DNA from 2 places in the Corynebacterium marquesiae genome. Region 1 is predicted to be linked to the other one. Evidence: riboswitches for the same ligand, from Rfam matches in the RefSeq annotation. Region 1 holds a riboswitch; the other holds the start of a gene.
What was found. Region 1 has a riboswitch for thiamine pyrophosphate ahead of thiC (phosphomethylpyrimidine synthase ThiC). Riboswitches for the same ligand answer to the same signal wherever they lie in the genome.
Positions count from the first base shown of each region.

Region 2: it holds a riboswitch for thiamine pyrophosphate, as region 1 does, so the genes downstream of both, QP971_RS06465 (ECF transporter S component) here and thiC (phosphomethylpyrimidine synthase ThiC) in region 1, are expected to answer to the same signal.

Region 1 is NZ_JASPII010000003.1:140,322-143,732, forward strand. It holds gene QP971_RS03295 (leucyl aminopeptidase) at 1-417, shown strand, start outside; gene QP971_RS03300 (isochorismatase family protein) at 456-992, shown strand; TPP riboswitch at 1,310-1,420, shown strand; gene thiC (phosphomethylpyrimidine synthase ThiC) at 1,419-3,200, shown strand; gene QP971_RS03310 (oxidoreductase) at 3,192-3,411, opposite strand, start outside.
Region 2 is NZ_JASPII010000007.1:115,689-119,099, reverse strand. It holds gene QP971_RS06470 (DNA-directed RNA polymerase subunit beta') at 1-1,325, shown strand, start outside; TPP riboswitch at 1,496-1,628, shown strand; gene QP971_RS06465 (ECF transporter S component) at 1,618-2,232, shown strand; gene QP971_RS06460 (ABC transporter ATP-binding protein) at 2,247-3,411, shown strand, end outside.

The DNA of each region.
Region 1 (3,411 bases):
GACAATCCCGATTTCCTCATCGAAACCGCGACCTTGACCGGCGCCCAGATGGTCGCCCTGGGTGAGCGCACCGCCGGTGTGATGGGCTCGGAAGAATTCCGCGATCGCATGGCCGAGATTGGCCGCGAGGTGGGCGAAAAGGCATGGGCCATGCCTTTGCTAGAAGAACACGAGGAATCCGTGAAGTCCGCCAGCGCCGATATCCGCAATATCAACGCCAAGCGTGAGGGTGGCATGGAATACGCCGGCACCTACCTCCAGCACTTCGTGGGCGAGGGAATCGAATGGGCCCATATCGATGTGGCTGGCCCTTCCTTCAACACCACGGGCGCTTATGGCTACACCCCGAAGATGGGCACCGGCGTGCCCACCCGCACGGTGGTTGCCGCCCTGCGCGAGATTGCTGAATTAAAGTAGCACCACAGCAGGCTTGGTGCGTTTAGAATCCTAGAAGTATGAAGCCTGCTTTAATCATCGTTGACGTGCAACATGACTTCTGCCCCGGCGGCGCCTTAGGCACCGAGCGGGGCAATGAGGTCGCTGTAAAAATCGCTTCCCTGCAACAGGATTACGAAACCGTCGTAGCCACGCAGGATTGGCACATCGATCCGGGTTCTCACTTTTCTAAGGACCCGGATTTTGTCGATTCGTGGCCGGTGCACTGCGTAGCCGAGTCCCACGGCGCAGCTATGCATGAGGCTATCGGGCCGGCGCAAGCCTACTTCCGCAAGGGCGAATACACCGCCGCCTATTCTGGATTCGAGGGCGCTGCGAACGGTACCTTGCTCGCTGACTGGTTGCGCGAGCACCACATAGACGCAGTGGATATCGTAGGCATTGCCACCGATCACTGCGTTCACGCCACGGCCGCCGACGCCCTTAAGGAAGGCTTTACTGTCCGCGTACTGCATGAGTATTGCTCCCCAGTCGATGATACCCGTGGCGAAGCTGCGTTGCAGGAATTGGCCGCTGCCGGTGCCACCATCTGCTAGGCACACGACAACGCCTACGGCCCTCGAACCGAACGTGGTCCGAGGGCCGCTGGCGTCTCTCTACAAGGTGTTTCCATCTATCAGCTAAAGCAGCCGCCCTCTGGAAACGGGAGGGGTTCTCTCTATCTCTCTCGCATGCGCTCTCTCAAACGCATGATTTAAGTATGGGTCATCGATATTGGACACGGGTGACAAGTACCTGAAAGTTCCCTGTTGAAATCTACCGCCAACGCTCCTGCCGCCTCCCCTCGGCCGAGTGATTGCCCGCTGATATTGCAAAAGCCCTGCGTTGCGCTAGGCGTTTATTATAGGGTGATTTGCGTCCCCACGGGTGCCCGAGCACGGGCTGAGAGTGCGCTAAAGCTGCGCATAGACCGTTCGAACCTGTTTGGTTAATACCTACGAAGGAAGAGAGGAGCGCTTGCCATGAAGGCTGCCCCAGAAAACCACCCTAAACACTCCTATTCCCCCATTCACCACAACGGCTTAGAGGTCCCAGAGACTGAAATCCAACTGGATGATTCCCCACAAGGCCCCAATGACCCCTTCCGCGTCTATCGCACGCGTGGGCCAGAATGCGCACCAGAAGTGGGACTACCGGCCCTGCGCAGCGAGTGGATTAGCGAGCGCGGAGATATCGAAGAATACACCGGTCGCGGCCGCGAGCTGGCCGACGATGGACGTACCGCACAGCGCCGCGGGGCGTCTTCCCAAGAGTGGAAGGGCTCTAAGCGCCCGCCGCTTAAGGCTCAGCCTGGGCGCCGCGTAACCCAAATGCACTACGCCCGCCAAGGAATCATTACCCGCGAAATGGAATTCGTAGCACTGCGCGAGCACTGCGATCCGGAATTCGTTCGCGCTGAGGTCGCTCGCGGCCGCGCCATTATCCCTAATAATGTCAACCACCCCGAGTCTGAGCCCATGATCATTGGGCGAAGATTCCTCACCAAGATCAACGCCAATATTGGCAACTCTGCGGTCACCTCCTCGATCGAGGAAGAAGTATCCAAATTGCGCTGGGCTACCCAATGGGGAGCGGATACCGTCATGGATCTATCTACGGGTGACGATATCCACACCACCCGCGAATGGATCTTGCGCAACTCCCCGGTCCCTATCGGCACCGTCCCCATTTACCAGGCATTGGAAAAGGTCAATGGCGTAGCAGAGGACCTTACGTGGGAGATCTTCCGCGATACCGTCATCGAGCAGTGCGAACAGGGCGTGGACTATATGACTATTCACGCCGGTGTTCTCTTGGCCTATGTACCGCTGGCAAGCAATCGCGTGACCGGTATCGTCAGCCGCGGCGGTTCCATCATGGCGGGATGGTGCCTTGCTCACCACAAGGAGTCTTTCCTCTATGAACACTTTGATGAGCTGTGCGAGATCTTCGCTCAGTACGATGTTGCATTTTCGCTTGGCGACGGCCTACGCCCCGGCAGCCTTGCCGATGCCAACGACGCCGCCCAATTTGCCGAGCTCAAAACCATCGGCGAGCTTACCCGCCGCGCCTGGGAGCATGACGTCCAAGTCATGGTGGAAGGCCCCGGGCACGTGCCGCTCAACATGATTCAAGAAAACAACGAGCTCGAGCAGGATTGGGCCTCTGACGCGCCCTTTTATACTCTCGGCCCGCTAGTTACCGATATCGCTCCCGGCTATGACCACATTACTTCCGCCATCGGTGCTGCCCATATCGCAATGGGCGGTACGGCCATGTTGTGCTATGTCACTCCGAAAGAGCACCTAGGCCTGCCCAACCGAGACGACGTAAAGACTGGTGTCATTACCTATAAAATTGCGGCGCATTCCGCGGACGTCGCCAAGGGGCATCCAGGCGCCCGAGCCTGGGACGATGCCATGAGTAAGGCCCGCTTTGAATTCCGCTGGAATGACCAATTTGCGCTTTCCCTCGATCCGGAAACCGCGCAGGCTTATCACGATGAAACGTTGCCTGCGGAACCAGCAAAGACCGCGCACTTTTGTTCCATGTGTGGGCCGAAGTTCTGCTCTATGCGCATCAGCCAAGACATTCGGGATATGTTTGGCGGGCAGATGGCCGAGCTAGGCATGCCGACGCTGGGCGAACAGGTCCGTGCGGCCGCCCACGGCTCGGCACCAGAGGAGGGCATGCAGGAAAAGTCCGCCGAATTCCGCCGCAATGGGTCTCAGGTCTATCTACGCGAAGAGAGCGATCTAGCTTAATTCAGTTCCCGTATCGGGGTTCTCGCCGCGCTCGAACCGGGCGCGGCGTTTTCTTTGCTCTTCTCTCTTGCGCAGAATGCGGTTTCGCTCCATGCGTTCACGCATGCGCTGCGGATAGCCGGTTTCTTCTACATCATAAATATCGCAGCTCAATAGTTTGGCCACCGCATCGATGCCTTTGGGCCCACCGATGCGGCGGCGAATGAACTCG
Region 2 (3,411 bases), on a different contig from region 1:
ACGTGGCCCAGGACGTCATCGTCCGCGAAGAGGACTGTGGCACCCGCCAGGGCGTGCGCGTCCCAATCGGCGAGGAGTCTGGCGACAAGGTTGTTCTCTCCGAGCTGTGGGAGACTTCTGCATCCGGCCGCGTGCTGGCTACCGATGTCAAGGGCGAAGACGGCGAGGTTGTGGCCGAGGCTGGCTCCGACCTCACTGAGGAGCTCACCCAGAAGCTGCTTGACGCTAAGGTCACCGAGGTCAAGGTTCGCTCCGTGCTGACCTGCCAGACCCCGGCTGGCGTATGTGCCAAGTGCTACGGCAAGTCCATGGCTTCCGGCCAGCTCGTCGATATCGGCGAGGCTGTCGGCATTGTGGCTGCACAGTCCATTGGTGAGCCGGGTACCCAGCTGACCATGCGTACGTTCCACCAGGGTGGTGTCGGTGGCGATATTACCGGCGGCCTGCCGCGTGTCCAGGAGCTCTTCGAGGCCCGTAACCCGAAGAACCGCGCTCCTATCGCCTCCGTTGACGGCACCGTGTCCCTGTCCGATGAGGGCAACTTCTGGACCCTGACCATCACCCCGGATGACGGCTCTGATGACGTGGTTTACGAAAAGCTCTCCAAGCGTCAGGGCCTGGCTCAGGTCCGTCGTCCAATGGAGTCCAACCCGGATGCCATGATCGAGCGTTCCCTCAAAGACGGCGACCACGTTGAGACCGGTGACCGTCTGATGCGTGGTGCGGCTGACCCGCACGACGTTCTCGAGGTTCTCGGCCGTCGTGGCGTGGAGCAGCACCTCATCAACGAGGTGCAGGCTGTGTACCGTACCCAGGGTGTGGCTATCCACGATAAGCACATCGAGATCATCATCCGCCAGATGCTGCGCCGCGGTACCGTCATCGATGCGGGTACCACGGACTTGCTGCCGGGTAACCTCATCGACCTCTCTGAGGCTAAGCAGCTCAACGCTGCCCAGGTGGCAGAAGGCGGCGAGCCGGCTCAGCTGCGTTCGGAGATTATGGGTATCACCAAGGCTTCCTTGGCTACCGAGTCTTGGCTGTCCGCTGCATCGTTCCAGGAGACCACTCGCGTGCTTACCGACGCCGCTATTAACAAGCGCTCCGATAAGCTCATTGGCCTCAAGGAGAACGTCATCATCGGTAAACTCATCCCGGCCGGTACGGGTATCTCCCGCTACCGCAATATCTCCGTCAAGCCGACCGAGGCTGCGCGCAACGCCGCATACTCGATTCCGACTTACGGCGATTCCATCTACGGCGATGACGGCTTCGGTGAATTCACCGGCGCTTCCGTCCCGCTGGATGAGGACTTCACCTTCTAACGTGCAGTTCAATTTGCGTTAACGCGGGAAATAAATGGCCCCGCCTTCCTGAACGATAGGAAGGCGGGGCTGTTTCGATGTCTAGGGAGCACCGCTAGACTGCTTTGCTAGTATGAATGCAGCTTTTGGCCAGACACCTTTAAAGGAGTGCGGCCTAAGTTATTGAAAATTGCACACTTCACGGGTGCTTGCGCGCTGCTCTGTTTTGCAGCTGTGTCGGGCTGAGATGCCGCCAGATGCGCGGTGAACCGTTGAACCTGATCCGGATAATGCCGGCGAGAGGGAGGAAATTTTGACTACTAATACACGTGCGTCTGCTGCCCCGAAGCGCAGCCTGAACTGGCGCGTGGTCGATATTGTGGTGGCGTCCGTTCTAGGCGTGGCTTGTGGCTTTGTGTTCTTGGGGTGGAATGCAGTGGGCTATGCCTGGTTTGAGGCCATGGACGCTGTGACTCCAGGCCTCGGCGGTATCGCTACGGGTATCTGGCTTATTGGCGGTGTGCTTGGTGGTCTGATTATTCGCAAGCCAGGTGCGGCTGTCTATGTGGAGGTTCTTGCCGCAACCGTTTCTGCAATGCTGGGCTCCCAGTGGGGCCCTAGCACCCTGTACTCGGGCTTGGCACAGGGCATTGGCGTGGAAATCATCCTGGCCATCTTCCTGTACCGCAAGTTTGGCCTGGGAGTATCCATTCTGGCCGGCATGGCAGCTGGCTGGGGTGCCTTCATCCTGGAGCTGTTTACCTCCGGCAACCTGGCTCGTTCCTTCGAGTTCAAGCTCATCTACTTTGTGACTCTGAACATCTCCGGCGCTATCTTGGCCGGTGCGCTGGGTTTCTTCGTGGTGAAAGCCCTGGCTAAAACCGGTGCCCTGGATCGCTTTGCCGCAGGCCGTGAACAGCGCGCTTAGGGCGTGTTGTGTCCGTGTCTGATTGTGCATCATTGGCGGGAAACGCCACCAAGATAACAGCCCGAGGATTCGGCTGGACTCATGCCGGACGCAGCGAACCGGCGCTATCCGATATTGACCTGATCATCGAGCCGGGAGAACGCGTGCTTTTATGCGGCGACTCTGGATCGGGAAAGTCTACCTTCCTTGCGGCGATGGCCGGAGTGCTGGGTTCCGATGAGGAAGGAACCCGCACTGGTGAAATTCTCTTAGAAGATTCCACCGGCATGGTCGAGGAACCAGGCCGTACCATCCCAGTGGGGCTGGTGCTTCAGGATCCGGATTCGCAGGTGATCTCCGCGCGCGTGGGTGATGACATTGCTTTCGGCTGCGAGAACCTGGCGTATCCGCGCGAGGAAATCTGGCGCCGTGTGGCCGCAGCCAAGGAACTGGTTGGGCCTTTCGTGGACCTGGATTTTCCCACCGAGCGGCTCTCCGGTGGGCAGAAGCAGCGCTTGGCGCTCGCCGGCGTCATCGCTATGGGGGCGGGCGTAGTACTTCTCGATGAACCCACGGCCAACCTTGACCCCGCCGGCGCACGCGATGTGGTGCGCGCCGTGGCTAGGCTGGTGGAAGAAACCGGCGCGACGCTCGTGGTGGTAGAGCACCAGCACGCGGCGTGGGACGGTGTGCTCGACCGTGCGGTGGAGCTGGACCGCGGGCGCATCGTGGCCGATACTTCCTTCGCGGAGGTGGCCAAGCGCCGCCAGGTCTCTGGCCTGCCGCAGGCGCGACGCCTTGGCGAGGCCGAGCTTGCGGAGCGCGAAGCCGCGCTGTGGAGCACCGACCTCGTAACCCGCTATGGTCCGCCGCGCACGATTGCGCTGCCGGCGGGAGCATCCACGGTCATTACCGGGCCGAATGGCGCGGGTAAGTCCACCTGGTTGATGACCATGGCCGGGTTGCTGCCGGCTAAATCCGGGGAAATTGGGGTGGCCGATTTCGTGCGATGCGGGGTCAAAGGGTCGCCGCTGCGCTGGAAATCGCGCGAGCTGGCGGACCGCATAGGCTTTGTCTTCCAGAATTCGGAGCACCAATTCGTCGCCCGTACGGTGGCCGAAGAGCTGCGCGTTGCGCCCAAGGTAATGCGCGTGGACCCGCCGGAGGAAAGGATCGCGCAGCTGGTGGAATCACTGCGGC